DNA from 2 places in the Candidatus Clostridium eludens genome. Region 1 is predicted to be linked to the other one. Evidence: a T-box and tRNA genes for the amino acid it is inferred to sense, from the RefSeq annotation. Region 1 holds a T-box; the other holds one or more tRNA genes.
The links. The T-box of region 1 lies ahead of thrS (threonine--tRNA ligase). A T-box ahead of a tRNA ligase gene usually reads a tRNA of that ligase, here a tRNA-Thr.

Region 1 (9,285 bases):
AGCCCTTATAACTGTCTCGTTGGCAGTTTTAAATAATTTACTCTTACCGCCATAATAACCTTTTGCAAGCTTTAATATTTTTTTATGATGTTTACGGGCATTTACCGCCCTTTTTACTCTTGCCATAGTAAAAACCTCCTTTTAGAATTATCCATTTACACGTAAGGTAATAATTTTTTCATTACTTTTTCCTGAGTTTCTGAAACATATGCTGTCTTCCTAAGATTTCTCTTAGTCTTCCTGCTCTTTTTTGTCAATATATGACTTTTAAAAGCCTGTGCTCTCTTTAATCTACCTGTTCCCGTAAGCTTAAATCTTTTGGCCACACTTTTTTTAGTCTTCATTTTTGGCATAATAATTTCCTCCTCTCAATTATGCTTTTTGTACTTGCAAAACTATTGTAATATTTTTTTCTTCAAGTTTTAGTTACCTTCTATTATGCAAATATATTGAAGTGTAGAATGAAAAATGTACAAAATCCTTTTAACTCATAACACATATAAAAAAGGCGGCTTAAAGCCGCCCTAAATACATTACATAGTAAAGAATCTTACAATTAAGAAATTCTTATAACCATAACCTTACTAGCTTTGCTGTAAGGTGAGAAACGGCTGTTTCTTCTTAACATGCTACATTATACTATTTTTATTTAATACAGTCAATATATAATTTTTGTAAATTTGAACTTTGACATCTGAACTTTTAACTTAAACTTTACTTATTTTTTTATCAATTTCTTCTTTAAGTTTCAATATAAAGTCATCTAATGACATAGTTCCCATATCTCCATCTTTCCTGCTTCTTACAGATATATTTTTTTCTTTCATTTCCTTATCTCCTAAAATAATCATGTAAGGAACCTTCTGCATTTGAGCTTCTCTTATTTTGTAACCTATTTTTTCATTTCTAACATCGCACTCTGCCCTTATATTATTTTCTTTTAATTTTTCAACTATTTCTTTTACATACTCTCCTTGAGCATCAGTAATATTCATAACCTGCACCTGTATCGGTGCAATCCATGCAGGAAATGCCCCTGCATAATGTTCTATGAGAATACCTATAAATCTTTCTATGGAGCCGAACACTACTCTGTGTACCATAACTGGCCTGTGTTTCTCACCATCTGCACCTATATAATTTAGATCAAACTTTTCAGGCATCTGGAAATCCAACTGTACAGTTCCACACTGCCAGGTTCTTCCTATACAATCCTTTAAATGAAAATCTATTTTAGGTCCATAGAAAGCTCCATCTCCTTCATTAACCTTATAGTTAAGTCCTGCAATTTCTAATGCATTTTTCAAGCCCTCAGTTGCAGCTTCCCAATCTTCGTCACTTCCCATAGAATCTTCAGGTCTTGTGGAGAGTTCAACAAAGTACTCAAACCCAAATACTTTATAAAAATTATCTATAAGCTTTATAACTTTCATTATTTCATCTGCAATACCATCTCTGGTAATAAATATATGGGCATCATCCTGGGTAAAGCATCTTACTCTCATAAGTCCATGTAATGCACCTGATTTTTCATGTCTGTGAACAACTCCCATTTCTGCAAATCTCTTTGGAAGATCCCTATAAGATCTTATGGCATTTTTATACACCAGTATGGATCCCGGGCAATTCATAGGTTTTATAGCATAATTCTCATCATCTATTTTAGTAAAATACATGTTTTCCTTATAATGATCCCAATGTCCGGATCTATGCCATAATTCCTCATTTAATATAATAGGAGTCATTATTTCATCATATCCAGCCTTGGCATGCATTTCTCTCCAAAAATTCTGCAGGGTATTTCTAATAACCATTCCCTTAGGATGAAAAAATGGAAATCCAGGTCCTTCTTCATGAATACTAAACAAGTCCAATTCCTTGCCTAATTTTCTATGATCCCTTCTCTTTGCTTCCTCCATTAATTTAAGATAATTTTCAAGTTCACTTTTCTTTTCAAATACAGTACCATATATCCTTTGAAGCATCTTATTATTTTCGTTTCCCCTCCAGTAGGCACCTGCTATAGAGAGAAGCTTTATTGCTTTGGCTCTCCCTGTAGAAGGTACATGGGGGCCCGCACAAAGATCCACAAAATCCCCTTGTTTATAAAAAGATATTACTGCATCTTCCGGTAAATCCTTTATCAATTCAACTTTATAAGGCTCTTTTTTTTCTTCCATAAGTTTTATGGCCTCTTCTCTTGGAAGTTCAAATTTTTCCAACTTTATATTCTCTTTAACTATCTCATTCATTTTATTTTCAATTTTTTGAAGCAATTCTGGTGTAAAGGAAAATTCTGCATCTACATCATAATAAAATCCTGAATCTATAGCCGGCCCTATAGCCAGCTTAACTTCCGGATATAATTTTTTTATTGCCTGAGCAAGTATATGAGAAGCTGTATGCCTTAATATTTTCCTTCCTTCTTCATCTTCAAAGGTCAAAATTTCAAGTTTACAGTCTTTATTGACTTCATCATTAATTTCCGCTACTTTTCCATCTACTATTGCTCCTAATGCCTTCTTTGATAAAGAAACACTTAGTTTAGACGCAATGTCAGCAACTTTTGCTCCCTTTTCTACTTCTATTTCCTTACCATCTTTTAAACCTATTTTTATCATATGGTTCCCTCCTTCAAATACATCTTTGTAATTTTAGTCCTTAAACAAAATAAATATATAAATATGAATAACCTTCGATAATTTTAAAAATAAAAACATGCAAATAAAAAAACCCTTCCCTAAAACAATGGGACGAGTTTTGCCGTGGTTCCACCCAAATTAATAACACCATAATCCATATTTCAAAAATATATTTTAGCAAAATTAATGCAGGGTGTTACTATCTCTATGCCCTTAACGCAGGATAACGGAAATACTTACTGAAATTTCAGTATACAACTCAGAGGTGGTCTTCAATAAATTTTGCTTAAAGGATATTTCAGCTCATAATCCTTCTCTCTTAAAGCAATTCATTTATCTACTTTCCTATTCACAGCTTTTTACTTCTATTTTCAATTATTATATTATTCTAAAATTAGTATGTCAATATAAAAGCAGAAGTTTTTATGTGCTACACCCTATTTAAATTATTTTTTATACTTTTGCAAATTTTGCAATCATCACAAAAGTTAACTCTGTGTGTAAAAACTTTTTTTATAGTATCTATTAACTCCATGTTTTTGCAGTTTTCAACACAATGAATTACTATTTTTTCAGGTGAATTTGTTATCAAAGCACTTATTAAAATATCGTCCAACTCAGTATTAGCACTATATTTTAATTCCGTTAAATCCTTCAAAAAACCTTCTGTTATATCTTCTTCATATTTATCTTTTATAACGTAATTTCCATCATTTCCAATAATTATACTTAAATAATCTATTTTGCTTTCCTGGATTTCTACAAAATATTTTAAAAGCTTTATAAACTCATTATACTCCTTTTCTACCATATATTTTTCCACTACTTTGTCAATTATAACTTCTAAATCCTCTAAAACTTCTTTCATTCTGAAAGTTATGAATCCCTCTATATTTATTTCTCTATTTTCATCCATACACGCACATATTTTATCCAATATCTCATTCCTTTTATTTATGCAGTAAATAGAATTTTCATCTCTAATTTGCATTTCTCCTTTTAATACTTTTAAACTTTCTTCTTTAATTTCCTCTAATTCTTCGTATTTCAAAAAAAAGTATGTGTCAGACAAAAAAGCTAACACATCTTTTTTGCAAAATTCATCTACTATTATGTTATAAAGAATACTGGCAACATGCATATCAAATATATTGTTAAGCTTCTGGTTAATTTCTCTATCACAAAATATTTTAAGGAAGTGAGTATCAGACTCTATACTTTCATATATTCCAATAAGTACACTTTTGTGTTTAAAGTATTCTTTTATTTCCTTTATTCCCTGCATTATATGTTCTCTTTCTTTGTTGTATACTATAGTTATTAACAGCATTTTTTCACACTCCCTTCCAAAGTAGTATATGTCTAAAACAAATCTCTATTCAAATTTTTAATGTCAAATATCGACAGCTATGATATTATTGTAAATTATAATATATTATATATAAAATTATGTGATGGTTACAATTGTAAATGGTTATTTACTTCCTTGATAATGCTTAAATCAAATTTAATTTTAATAATATGTGAAAAAATTATAATAAAGTATTGACAATATATATGTGTGAATATATAATATTACTTGTCACCGTGACAAGAGTTTATTGAGATCTTTATGGGCGCATAGCTCAGCTGGGAGAGCATCTGCCTTACAAGCAGAGGGTCACAGGTTCGAGCCCTGTTGTGCCCACCATTTTAAGGCCCAGTGGCTCAGCTGGTTAGAGTGCCGGCCTGTCACGCCGGAGGCCGAGGGTTCAAGTCCCTTCTGGGTCGCCAATCTGGCCAGATAGCTCAGTCGGTAGAGCAGAGGACTGAAAATCCTCGTGTCCCTGGTTCGATTCCTGGTCTGGCCACCAGTTTTGCGGGAGTGGCTCAGTGGTAGAGCGTCACCTTGCCAAGGTGAACGTCGCGGGTTCAAATCCCGTCTTCCGCTCCAGTATATATGGCGCTATAGCCAAGTGGTAAGGCAGAGGTCTGCAAAACCTTTATCCCCAGTTCAAATCTGGGTGGCGCCTCCAAATTAATATGGAAAGTAGTCTAATCAGTGGTTAGACTACTTTTTTCTTTTGTATTCATTGTTCCAAAAAATACTAAAGAACCTTTGACTGTTGAATGGAAAAGAATAAAAAAATTTTAAATTATGGAATTTTGTATTATACTGGTAACAGTGTTTGTATTAATTAAAAAATTTATTTATCCGAACGCTACCATTGCTAACACCCCCAGCTTCTTCAAAGTGGGGGATAAGCACTGCTACGCGCCTGGATAAGTTCTTCTAAGGTTCAGGTGGAGAAAAGCATTTCTCATGAGCAAACTCCACCTGAACCTAAGAATCACTTGATATTTGGGGGGGACTGAAATGATTAAAAACAAATTAATGCTTATGCTGTGTGCTATAGGTATGACCTTTTCTATGTCAACTAAAGTATTGGCTTCAAATAACATCCAGCGCATCTGGGGCAGCGATAGATATGCTACGGCTATAGAAGTTTCTAAAAGCGGTTGGGCTAATGGTTCAGAGTATGCTGTGTTAGCTAATGGTGAAAACTTTCCTGATGCCCTTAGTGCAGCTCCACTGGCCAAAAAATACAATGCACCTATACTATTAAATCCAGGCTCAACTCTAGACAGCAGGGTTGAGGATGAGTTAAAAAGATTAGGGGTAAAGCAAGTATTTATTATTGGCGGTTCGGCTGTAGTACCCGATTCTGTTAAAAACAGACTTGAAGCGCTTAATATTAAAACTACACGACTTTGGGGACAAGATAGATATGAAACTTCGATTAAGATTGCAGAGCAATTAGACTTTAACGGTGAGGTTTCAGTAGCAAATGGTGAAAACTTTCCTGACGCTTTATCTATATCACCTATTGCAGCTCAAAAATCTATGCCTGTTATACTTACACCATCAAACACTTTACCTGATGTTGTAGCTAAGTACATAAAAAGCAATAAAATAACCAAAAGTTATATTATTGGTGAAGATGATGTGGTAAGCGATAAAATCTTAAATAGCTTTCCGAACAGCGAAAGAATATGGGGAAGTAGTAAATATGACACTAATATCGCAGTGTTAAGAAGGTTTCAAAATGAGTTGAACTTTGATAAAATTTATATGGCTAATGGTGAGAATTTTCCAGATGCCTTATCGGGCTCGGCTTTAGCAGCTAAAAATTCTACCTGTGTTTTATTAGTAAGTGATTACATTGGACTGCCAACAGAGAAATTCTCATTCGATAAATTGCCTTCTGTGAAGGATACCGAAATATTAGGAGGAACTGCAGTTGTTCCTGATAGCTTGGTTAACAAGGTTGTATATCCTGATGAGAATGAAGTTACGAATTTACGTTTATCCGGTTCAGAAGTTAGACAAGGAGATTGGATTTATTATTCCACAGGTGATTATGATAATGCTTCGCTTTTTAAATATAAAACAGATGGAACTTCAACAGTAAAACTATGTGATAAAGGTGCATACAATATTACTGTTATAGGGGATTGGATTTATTATAACGCAATTGCCCCCGAATTAAAAACATCTACAACCAATCAAATAGCTGCTCGTTTATATAAAATAAAAACTGATGGTACAAGTGATACTGAACTAAGTGATGAACCTTGTGTTTGGTTTAAAATAGTAGATAATAAAATTTATTCATCATCAGACAATAGTTTTACTACAATGGACCTAGATGGTGGCAACAAAATTAATGTGCCTGTCAATAGTATGATAGCTAGTCCTAATATCATAGATAACTATTTTTATTATATAGAACAACCTTCAGAAGGAGCTTCAAAAATATACAAAATGAAAAATGATGGTACTGACAAAGTGCAAATATCCTCGGAAGAATCGTATAATTTATATGACTTAAAAATATATAATGACAGGTTGTACTTTACTAGTTCCAATGATGGACATGTTTTTCATTTGGAAAACATGAAACTAGATGGAACGGAAAAAACTAGTCTAGTAGATATAAATGGAGGAGGTTCCTTTGATATATATGATGATTGGATTTACTATGCAGGTCTTTATGAAAGTAATCTATATAAGATAAAAATTGATGGTAGCAGCAATACAAAATTATTAGACACTCCTGCAGCTGCAGTAACAAGTGTATCTAATGGCTGGATATATTATTATTATCACACAGGAGATGATGAACTTTGTTTTGGATATAAAAAAGTTAGAATAGATGGCACTGATAATAGAGATTATTAAATTACTAGCACTAGGATTTACTCCTAGTGCTTTTTGTATGCAATAATAGATGAATTACATATAAGTTTTTGTAGAATGTAGCAGTTTCATTTTTCTTTTATATTCATACTAATTTTTCATCATCATCGTCAGGTATACACGGTAAAATTATATTAAAAGTTGTCCCAACATTTAATTCACTTTTCACCTCAATCCTTCCTTTATGTTCGTGGATTATCTGGAAACAAGAACTCAGCCCTAATCCAGTTCCATTTTTCTTTGTAGTAAAAAATGGAGTTCCTAACTTTGGCATATTTTTTTTAGGTATACCCGACCCATTGTCGGATATTCGCACATATATTTCATTAGCAACATCATCAATACCCGTTTCAATCTTCAGAACTGGCTGCTTCACGTTTTCCATTGCTTCAATTGCATTTTTGCATATATTTAAAATCACCTGCCTAATTCTCACTTGGTCACACATTACATATCTCTCATCATGATTAAAGTCAAAATCAACATCTATTCCTTTTATCAAGGATGAGGTCTGCATCAATTTTTTCACTGAACTAAGCAGATCATATACTGAAACTTCTTCAACGGCAATACTAGCTGGTTTTGCTAAAGTTAGAAAATCAGTTATGATCCTATTAACCTCCTGAGTATCGGTTTTAATTTTTTCAGCATATTCCTTTATTTTTACATCATCTGAATAAAGCTCAATTAACTGACAAGAACCATTTATCGTAGTTAAAAAGTTTCTTGTATCGTGAACTATACTGGCACCCATTTGCCCTAATAATGCCAGCTTTTCTTGATTTATTAATTTTTCCTGATTATTCTTCAGTTCAGTAACATCTTGCATTACAGATATTATTCCAATCTTCTCATTTTCAACATTATATATAGAGGATACTTGTCCAGTTATATCCTTTTTAATACCTTTCATGGACACTAATGAGGCCTCATAGTATTCATCATATAAATCGCCCTGGAAAAACTTATTCACTACTTCCCTATTATTAAATTTGACCATTTTATTTATCTTAAGAAGAGAAGTGCCTATAATATGATTCTTGTCTAAGTCCAGTAGATTCTCAAATGATACATTACAAGCCGTTATAATACCATGACTATTTATTATCATTGCTGGGTATACCATAGAATTTAGAATAGTCTCAGTCTGTAAATTTAAATTTTCAATAGCTTGCTCCCCAGCAGCTTCCCTGGATATAAACATGATACCGTTTTCTATTTTATGAATATTAACAAGGAGTTTAACTTTATTACCCTCTGGTGTTTTATATGTTCTAATAATGTTCTCCATAGTTATACCTTTTTCTATTAAACTACTTGGAAGCTTATTCTCATCTTCCCTGCCAACCTTTTCAACTTTCTTTAGAAATTCAGCCATGGTTAATCCAACCATATCAGCTGATTTACAGTGAAGCAATTCTTCAAATCTCTTATTTGCAAAAGTTATCTTTAGGTTGTTATCATAGGTATGAATTGCCAGTGGAATAGCATTTAATGTATCCTGCAACTGTTTGTTAACTTCATCTAACCTTAAATAGGGATAACTTATCTCTGTTTTCACTATACCTTTAAATAAGCATATATAATATGCTATCTTCAAAATATGTCCATAAGTTGCCACAAAGGCCGTTAAGGTTTTATAGGTAGTAAAGCAAATCTCCGCGGGTATAAATAACAGGATTGTAATAGCAATGTATTTATATGTAAATGTATCTTTATTATTTATTTTTTTTCTTAAGTTCCATATTGCAGCAACTAATATAAATATTATACAGTATTCAAGTAACATTTTAATATTAGTTACCCCATTTGAAGTATATAGTATTGGAAAAAGATTTTCATGAAAAAGTATAAAGTATGATATACCAAGGGAATAGGTAAGTGAACCAAATAGCCCTAACCATTTGTTTATTTTTATTTTAGATAAATTAACAGTAATAATTAAAAGTAAGATTGCTTCAGTAATTCTACCAATAATCCAAAACCTAGCTGATAAATCAAAGTAATTCTTTGGTGAAAATCCCAAAGCAGCAAAATAAAAAGCATGCAGAAGATCAAAAATTGCTATTGCTAAGAAACCCAATGCTATAATTTGGTTTTTGACAGAATTACTATAGTATCTACACCACACTACTAGAAACGAAGTAGAAGCTAAAACTATACACATCAGCTCCATAAATGAATGAAAAATCCCATTATATTCTGTCCACAATGGAAACACAAGATGTGTAACTACATCAGAAAAAAGTAAAATAATAATTGATTGGGTTACAATAAATAAAAAAGGTTTCTTCTTTAGTTCCTCTAATATTATTTTTATCATTATTACTTATCTCCCATCCTATAGCATTATCCTACATAATTATACCACCATATGAACATTGTGGGAATATATATACAATT
Region 2 (9,285 bases), on a different contig from region 1:
TGGAAAACTCTCAGGACAAAATATTGAACAACTTCAAACGGGAGTTAGAATAGATGTAGATGAAAAAAAGAAGAACCCTATGGATTTTGCAGTTTGGAAGCATGAAAAGCCAGGAGAACCTTCATGGCAAAGTCCTTGGGGAATGGGAAGACCGGGATGGCATATAGAGTGTTCTTGTATGGCTTATAATATATTAGGTGAAACTATAGATATACATGCAGGTGGTTCTGATTTAAAATTTCCCCATCATGAAAATGAAATAGCTCAAAGTGAAGGTAGAACTGGAAAAATATTTTCTAAATATTGGATGCATTCTGCTTTTGTAAATGTAAATAATCAGAAGATGTCCAAATCTTTAAATAATTTTTTTACTACAAGAGAAATTTTAGATAAATATGAATCGGATGTTGTAAGATTATTTATGTTATCCGGTCATTATAGAACTCCTATAAACTTTAGTATTGAACTTTTAGATTCTACCCAATCAGCACTAGATAGAATTTACAATTCAATTACAAATTTAGAAGAACTTTTGGATAAAGCTAAGGATGATAGCATGTTACGGGATGAAGAAGAATATAAAAATCAATTAGATAAATATAAACAACGATATATAGAAAAAATGGATGATGATTTTAATACTGCAGATGCTATATCAGTAATTTTTGATTTGATAAGAGACATAAATACTAATATACATGAAAATTCATCCAGAACAATAATTAATTATTCACTTGATTTAATAAGAGAGTTAGGTTCTCCACTTGGAATACTCCAAAAATCTAAAAAAGGAAGTATAGAAACAGAAATTCAGCTTTTAATAGAAAAAAGGCAAAAAGCTAGGCGTGAGAAAAATTGGGCATTAGCTGATAAAATAAGAGATGATTTAAAAGACAACGGAATAATTTTGGAAGATACTCCAGGAGGGGTAAGGTGGAAAAGAATATAGTTTTTATATATCTTAATAGGAGAAACTAAATGGAAAATGATTTGAATGATTTGCTGGAGATAAAATTTGATAAGGTGAGTGTTAGACAATTAAATCCCCTTACTCTTGCTTTTGTAGGAGATGCCGTATATGAATTATTTGTAAGAACTTATTTAGTAAATGAACATGAAGATATGTCAGTGCACAATCTCCATGTGAGAGCTATAAAATTTGTAAAAGCACATTCTCAAAGTGAAATTATAAAAAGGTTAGAGAAACAACTATCTGATGAGGAATTGTACTTTTTTAAAAGAGGAAGAAATGCTAAATCTGGAACAGTGCCTAAAAATGCAGATATGCAAGAATATAGGTTTGCAACAGGATTTGAAACTTTAGTGGGATTCTTATATTTAACTGGTGAAATGGATAGACTAAAATATTTGTTTAAGTTTATAATTACCTTGAAGAATAAAGGGGAATTTTAGATTAAAAGTTGAAAAGGTTAGTACTAGAGTTTTCCTTTACAAATAGTTTGTGATTATAAGGGAAAATTATACTTATGGGAAAATAAAAACTATAAAAATACATTAAAATAAAAAATAACAATTAAATTTAAAATACAAAGGGTAGAAGTATGAAAAATAAACATGATGGTTTAAATTATAAAGATAGTAATAAGATGGAAAGCGTTAAAAACCAACCTAAAGTTAGAGAAGACTTAATTGAGGGAAGAAATGCAGTTATTGAAGCTTTAAAATCTAATAATGTAACTATAGAGCAAATTTTTATAACAGATGGGAATATATCAGGTTCTATAAACAAAATACTTGCAATTGCTAAAGAAAAAGGTGTGGTTATAAAGAAAATAGATAAAAGGAAGCTGGATAAAATTTCTGAAACAGGAGCACATCAGGGAGTAATTGCACAGGTGACTCCTTATAGATACTGCCAAGTAGAGGATATATTAGATTATGCTCTAAAGAGAGGAGAAAATCCTTTTATAATTATATTAGATGAAATAGAAGATCCTCATAATTTTGGAGCCATAATAAGAACTGCTGAGGTATGCGGAGCACATGGAATTATAATACCGAAAAGAAGAAATGTGGGTATTACGCCTTCAGTATATAAATCCTCTGCAGGAGCAGTAGAATATATAAGAATATGTAAAGTTACAAATTTGAATACTGTAATAGAAAAATTAAAAAAAGAAAATATATGGGTATATGGGGCCGACGTTAGCGGAGAAAGCTATTGCTTTGACGTTGATTTTAATAGTTCTATAGCTTTAATTATAGGAAGTGAGGGGAGAGGAATATCAAAATTAACCAGAGAAAAGTGTGATGGATTAGTAAAAATACCCATGATAGGGAATATATCCTCTTTAAATGCTTCCGTGGCAGCAGGTATTTTAATGTACGAAATACTGAAACAAAAAATGAAATGTGATAAAAATTGAGAATTATTTTTGTAGATGGATATAATGTAATAAATAGTTGGCCTGAATTGAATGATATAAAGAATTATAGTTTTGAAGCTGCAAGACAACAACTTATAGAAAGTTTAAGCAATTATGCAGCTTATAAAGGATATAATGTTTGTATAGTATTTGATGCTCATATGGTAGCAGGAAGCCTAGAAAAAAAAGAAAAAGTAAGTGAAAATGTCATGACAGTATTCACTAAGGAAAATGAAACTGCAGACTCCTTTATAGAAAAAACAGTTAATAAAATAGGACGTAGAAGTGAAGTGTTTGTAGTGACTTCTGATTCATTAGAACAGCAGATAACATTTCAGAGGGGTGCTGCAAGAATGTCATCTATTGAGTTTTACCATGAAGTTAAAAATGTAGAATTAAAAATAAAAAGTAAAATTCAAAAAAAATATTCTGAAAAAAAGCATACATTAGAAGACAGAATAGCAAAGGATATGCTGGAAAAACTTGAAAAAATTCGCAAAAGTCGCTAAAATCTATTGACTGTAAATTTAATTTTAATGTATAATTAAAATATGTTTTTTTATATTTATTTTGGAGGGGATATCTTGGTGGATATGGGTTATAATAGTAAGAAAATTTCCTCCTTTGAAGAAAAATTGGATGAGGAAGTAGTTATTCAAGCAAAAATGGGAGATGTAAGGGCCCAAGAATATTTGATAAATAAATATGAGAATTTTGTTAAATCTAAAGCAAAATCATATTTTTTGATCGGAGCAGATAAAGAAGATATTTATCAAGAAGGGATGATAGGACTTTATAAGGCAATAAGAGATTTTAAGACAGATAAATTGTCGTCTTTTAAAGCTTTTGCTGAACTTTGTGTAACGCGTCAAATAATAACAGCCATAAAGACTGCTACTAGACAAAAGCACATTCCATTAAATACATATGTTTCTTTAAACAAACCTATATATGATGAAGAATCAGATAGAACCTTATTGGATGTTTTATCAGAGGCTAAAGTGGCAGATCCAGAAGAACTAATAATTAGCAGGGAAGAACTAAATCATATACATACTGAAATAGGTGAAGTATTGTCCAGTTTGGAAATGGAAGTTCTTATGTCTTATTTGGATGGAAAATCCTATCAAGAAATTGCTTGTGATCTGGATAGGCATGCAAAGTCTATAGACAATGCATTGCAAAGAGTCAAGAGAAAGTTAGAAAAATGCTTAATTAATAAATAGAAAATACATATTGACAAAAAAATATACTTGTATTAAAATTGATAATCGGTATGTAGTTTTATTGGTGTTAAAAGCAGAGATTCACAGGCGGGAGTAGTTCAGTGGTAGAACACCAGCTTCCCAAGCTGGCTGTCGCGGGTTCGAGTCCCGTCTTCCGCTCCAGTTGAAATTGCCCATGTAGCTCAGTAGGCAGAGCGTCACCTTGGTAAGGTGGAGGTCACCAGTTCAATCCTGGTCATGGGCTCCAATATAGATAATAATTTATGAAATTCTTACAACACACCAGGATGAGTTTACTTAAATAAAATGTGTAACAAACAAGGAGGAAGAAGTAATGTCAAAAGAAAAGTTTGAGAGAACAAAACCGCATGTAAACATAGGAACAATAGGACACGTAGACCACGGTAAAACCACATTGACAGCGGCAATAACAATGGTGCTGGCAAAGGAAGGTAAAGCATCAGCTACAAAATACGATGAAATAGATAAGGCACCGGAAGAAAAAGAAAGAGGTATAACAATAAATACAGCACATGTAGAATACCAGACAGATAACAGACACTATGCACATGTGGACTGTCCAGGACATGCTGACTATGTAAAGAACATGATAACAGGTGCGGCACAGATGGATGGTGCGATACTAGTAGTAAGTGCAGCAGATGGTCCAATGCCACAGACAAGAGAGCATATACTACTGGCAAGCAGGGTAGGAGTACAGTATATAGTAGTATTTTTAAATAAGTCAGATCAGGTAGATGACCCTGAATTAATAGAGTTGGTAGAAATGGAAGTAAGGGAATTATTAAGCGAATATGGATTCCCAGGAGACGATGTTCCAATAATAGTAGGAAGTGCGTTAAAGGTAATTGAAAATCCAGATGATGCTGAGGCAACTAAATGTATACATGAATTGATGGAAGCAGTAGACAGCTATATACCAACACCAGAGAGACCAATAGATAAATCATTCTTAATGCCAATAGAAGATGTATTTACAATTACAGGAAGAGGTACAGTAGCTACAGGAAGAGTAGAAAGTGGAGTACTTAAAATAGGGGACGAATTAGAAATAGTAGGGTTAAAGGAAGAGAAGAAGAAGACAGTATGTACAGGTGTAGAAATGTTTAGAAAGCTTCTAGATCAGGCTATGGCAGGAGATAATATAGGAGCATTATTAAGAGGCGTACAGAGAGATGAAGTAGAAAGAGGTCAGGTACTTGCAAAGCCAGGTTCAGTGAAGCCACATAAAAAATTTGTAGGCCAAGTGTATGTATTAAAGAAAGAAGAAGGCGGAAGACATACACCATTTTTCAATGGATATAGACCACAATTTTATTTTAGAACAACAGATGTAACAGGTTCAATATCATTACCAGAAGGAGTAGAGATGGTAATGCCTGGGGATCATATAGATATGAATGTAGAATTAATAACACCAGTAGCTATGCATGAAGGATTAAGGTTTGCAATAAGAGAAGGCGGAAGAACAGTTGGTTCAGGTGTTGTTACCACTATATCTGAGTAATTATGTTAAGGACTGGGTTTCTAGACCTAGTCCTTTTAGGAATATAGAGTCTTATTTTTCATAAATTTAATAGCATTGACATAAAAACTAAGTTGTGATAAATTGTTTAGGTGATGTATTAATTTAAAAATAAGTTCTTAATTGAGTATAGAGTATATATTACCTTTATATACTTGGGAGGTGTTAAAGCAATGAGAGTAAAAGTGATATTAGCATGCACAGAGTGTAAACATAGAAATTACAATACAATGAAAAACAAAAAAAATGATCCTAATAGATTAGAAATAAGGAAATATTGTCCGTTTTGCAATAAGCATACAGTTCATAAACAAACTAAATAGTGCAATTTAGTCTCATACACTAAAAAAATTGAGGATGTGAATGAAATGTCTGCACGTGATAATGCCAAAAAAATTGATAGGCAAGTTACGCCTGAAGGGGGATTCTTTAATTTCTTTAAGGGCTTAGTAGTAGAATTTAAAAGGATAACTTGGGCCTCTAAAGAAAATGTAAAGAAAGCAACAACAGCGGTTATTGCATTTTGTGCTATTTATGTGGTGATTGTTGCGATAATAGATTTTGGATTAAATTCTTTAGTTAAAACTATTTTAAAATAAGAATAAGGAGGTAAGGGCTGAGAGAAAATCTTGTCCCTAAAGTTATGGCAGATAAAGCTAAGTGGTATGTAGTTCATACATATTCTGGTTATGAAAATAAAGTTAAGATGAATCTTGAAAAAACTATAGAAAATAGAGAATTACATGACTCCATAGACGATGTTCAAGTACCTATGGAAGAACAAGTTGAAATCAAAGATGGAAAGAAAAAAGTAACATTGAAGAAGATATTTCCAGGGTATGTTTTAGTACACATGGTAATGACTGATGATTCTTGGTATGTAGTTAGAAATACTAGGGGAGTTACAGGTTTTGTTGGGCCTGGCTCTAAGCCTGTTCCTCTTACCGATGAAGAAGTAAAAGATATGGGCATTAATGAAAAGCCTATAAATGTAGATATATTGGTAGGAGAAAATGTGAAGGTAAGGTCTGGACCACTAGAAAACTTCTTGGCTGTTATTCAAGAGATAAATGCTGAAAAAAGAAAAATTAAGGCTTTAGTTAATATGTTTGGCAGGGAAACTCCTGTTGAACTTGATTTTAATCAAATAGAAAAAATAGAATAACTTATAAAGACAAAGTCTTTAAAATAGGTGGGAGGACATGTTGTTGTATGACCACATTATAGGAGGTGTATATTTATGGCTAAAAAGGTAGTAGGAATGATAAAACTTCAACTTCCAGCAGGAAAAGCAACTCCAGCGCCACCAGTTGGTCCTGCACTTGGGCAACATGGTGTAAATATCATGGGTTTCTGTAAGGAATTTAATGCTAAAACTGTTAAACAAGAAGGATTAATAATTCCAGTAGTAATTACTGTGTATCAGGATAGATCATTTAGTTTTGTACTAAAAACTCCACCGGCAGCAGTATTGCTTAAAAAGGCAGCGGGAATAGAAAGTGGTTCTGGTGTGCCAAATAAAACTAAGGTTGCTAAAGTAACTAATGAACAAGTTAGACAAATTGCTGAAACTAAAATGGTAGATTTGAATGCTTCATCTGTTGAAACTGCTATGAAGATGATAGCAGGAACTGCTAGAAGTATGGGAATAACAGTAGAGGGTTAGTTGAAATATAGTGGAAGGTAAAATACCGTTATTACCACAAAGGAGGAATTTAAGTTGGGAAAAAAATATGAAGAAAGTGCTAAGCTTGTTGACAGAAAAATACTTTATACACCATTGGAAGCTATGGAACTTGTATTAAAGACCGCGAAAGCTAATTTTGATGAAACTATAGAATTATCAGTAAAACTTGGAGTAGATCCAAGGCATGCAGACCAACAGGTTAGAGGAGCTGTAGTTCTTCCACACGGAACTGGTAAAAAAGTTAGAGTTTTGGTATTAGCTAAAGGAGATAAGATTAAAGAGGCAGAAAATGCTGGAGCTGATTATGTGGGTGCAGAAGAATATGTAGAAAAAATTCAGAAGGAAAATTGGTTTGATTTTGATGTAGTGGTAGCAACTCCAGATATGATGGGGGTTGTTGGAAGGTTAGGTAGAATATTGGGACCTAAGGGATTAATGCCAAATCCAAAATCAGGTACAGTTACTTTTGATGTTGCAAAGGCAATTCAAGAAATTAAAGCTGGTAAAGTTGAATATAGAGTTGATAAGACATCTATAGTTCATGTGCCAATAGGAAGAAAGTCTTTTGATGTACAAAAACTTTTAGATAATTTTCGTGTACTAATGGAAGCTGTAGTAAAGGCAAAACCATCAGCAGCCAAAGGACAATATTTAAAATCAGTGGCAATATCAAGTACTATGGGTCCTGGCATAAAGATAAATTCAGTTAAAGTTCTTGAATAATATTGACATAAATAGTTAGTTTATGTATAATGTTAAAAGTTAAATAAGTATATTTTCCTTAGACAATAGGTGCAGAATGCATAACGGTAAATCCAACCTATCCAGGATTCCAATAAATAGTAAACGTGGTCTCTCTGTGTCTATGGGGAGGCTTTTAGTTTTTATATGTATTTTTTCAAGCTTATTGTAGTTTAGACTGTTAGGAGGTGGAGATACAGTGGGAAAAAACTTAGAGTTAAAACAAGCTAAAGTTAACGAAATTAAAGAAAAGATGGAAAAAGCCCAGAGTATAATATTTGCTAAATATCAAGGATTAACTGTGGAAGAAGATACTAATCTTAGAAAAGAACTAAGGGAATCAGGTGTAGAATATAAAGTTTATAAAAATACATTATCTATAAGAGCTGCAAAAGAACTAGGATTTGATAATTTGGAAGATGTTTTTGCAGGACCAATCTCAATGGCTTTTGGATATGATGAACCGACTGCACCGGCAAGGATTCTTAATGATTTTGCAAAAAATCATAAGATGTTAGAATTAAAAGGCGGGGTTGTGCAAGGAGAAATATTTGACGTAGATAAGGTTAAGCAACTTGCAACCATACCATCAAAAGAGATTCTTATTGCGAAATTGCTTGGAAGTTTCAAAGCTCCGTTATCGAATTTTGTATACTTATTAAGTGCAATTGAAGAGAAACAAAAATCACAAGAAGCTTAATTTTAGAAAAATTTTGGAGGTGTTTATTAATGAGTAAAGAGGAAATCATTCAGGCTATAAAAGGAATGAGTGTTTTAGAATTAAATGAATTAGTAAAAGCATGTGAGGAAGAATTTGGTGTAAGTGCCGCAGCTCCAGTAGCAGTAGCTGGCGCAGCAGTAGCTGGTGGCGCAGATGCAGCAGAAGAAAAGACAGAATTTGATGTAGTGCTTAAAACTGCAGGTTCAGAAAAAATAAAGGTTATAAAAGCAGTTAGAGAAGTAACAGGATTAGGATTAAAGGAAGCTAAGGCTTTAGTTGATGGAGCGCCTAAGCCATTAAAAGAAGCTGTAAGTAAAGAAGATGCAGAAGCTATAAAGGCTAAATTTGAAGAAATTGGTGCTGAGATAGAATTAAAGTAAAAATTAATAAAATATTATAAAAGAGGTGCTTTAATTTAAAGTACCTCTTTAATAGTTGTAATAAATTTGAAAATTTTATTATTGACAATACTTTCATACTATGATAAAATAATAAATCGCATTGATTAGTTATAAATTTAATTTGCAATGCTTTAAAATTTAACAATATTTGAATTAATTGCAATAAATAGGTTATAATACTTTGATGGCAGTAATAAATCCATAAACATACATATATAACAATGTTGAATGTTTTTGGTTATTTTTAGTTTATGCGAGGGGTGAAAAATCAATGGTACATCCTGTCCGGGTTGGTAAAAGAACACGAATGAGTTTTTCCAGGCTTAAAGAAATAGGTCATATGCCTAATTTGATTGAAGTTCAGTTGGATTCCTATAATTGGTTTTTAAAAGAAGGGCTTCAAGAGGTATTTGAGGACATTAATCCTATTCAAGATTATACAGCAAATCTTAATTTAGAGTTTGTGGGATATAAGCTAGATGTGGATAATATTAAGTATTCTGTAGAAGAATGTAAAGAAAGAGATGCTACTTATGCGGCACCTTTAAAAGTAAAGGTAAGGTTACTTAACAAAGA

Region 2: it encodes a tRNA-Thr, which carries the amino acid that the T-box ahead of thrS (threonine--tRNA ligase) is inferred to sense. The anticodon was not compared.

What each region holds. Positions count from the first base shown of each region.
Region 1 is NZ_JBJHZX010000003.1:135,645-144,929, reverse strand. It holds gene rplT (50S ribosomal protein L20) at 1-126, opposite strand, end outside; gene rpmI (50S ribosomal protein L35) at 156-353, opposite strand; ribosomal protein L20 leader region at 495-629, opposite strand; gene thrS (threonine--tRNA ligase) at 708-2,621, opposite strand; T-box leader at 2,747-3,004, opposite strand; gene ytxC (putative sporulation protein YtxC) at 3,073-3,972, opposite strand; tRNA gene ACJDU8_RS03210 (tRNA-Val) at 4,257-4,332, shown strand; tRNA gene ACJDU8_RS03205 (tRNA-Asp) at 4,339-4,415, shown strand; tRNA gene ACJDU8_RS03200 (tRNA-Phe) at 4,420-4,495, shown strand; tRNA gene ACJDU8_RS03195 (tRNA-Gly) at 4,501-4,575, shown strand; tRNA gene ACJDU8_RS03190 (tRNA-Cys) at 4,584-4,657, shown strand; gene ACJDU8_RS03185 (cell wall-binding repeat-containing protein) at 4,999-6,864, shown strand; gene ACJDU8_RS03180 (MASE3 domain-containing protein) at 6,968-9,205, opposite strand.
Region 2 is NZ_JBJHZX010000015.1:86,241-95,525, reverse strand. It holds gene cysS (cysteine--tRNA ligase) at 1-949, shown strand, start outside; gene ACJDU8_RS11530 (Mini-ribonuclease 3) at 979-1,413, shown strand; gene rlmB (23S rRNA (guanosine(2251)-2'-O)-methyltransferase RlmB) at 1,608-2,387, shown strand; gene ACJDU8_RS11520 (NYN domain-containing protein) at 2,384-2,896, shown strand; gene sigH (RNA polymerase sporulation sigma factor SigH) at 2,981-3,613, shown strand; tRNA gene ACJDU8_RS11510 (tRNA-Gly) at 3,701-3,775, shown strand; tRNA gene ACJDU8_RS11505 (tRNA-Thr) at 3,785-3,860, shown strand; gene tuf (elongation factor Tu) at 3,948-5,141, shown strand; gene rpmG (50S ribosomal protein L33) at 5,333-5,482, shown strand; gene secE (preprotein translocase subunit SecE) at 5,528-5,758, shown strand; gene nusG (transcription termination/antitermination protein NusG) at 5,803-6,324, shown strand; gene rplK (50S ribosomal protein L11) at 6,400-6,825, shown strand; gene rplA (50S ribosomal protein L1) at 6,880-7,569, shown strand; ribosomal protein L10 leader region at 7,608-7,736, shown strand; gene rplJ (50S ribosomal protein L10) at 7,787-8,287, shown strand; gene rplL (50S ribosomal protein L7/L12) at 8,317-8,688, shown strand; gene rpoB (DNA-directed RNA polymerase subunit beta) at 8,981-9,285, shown strand, end outside.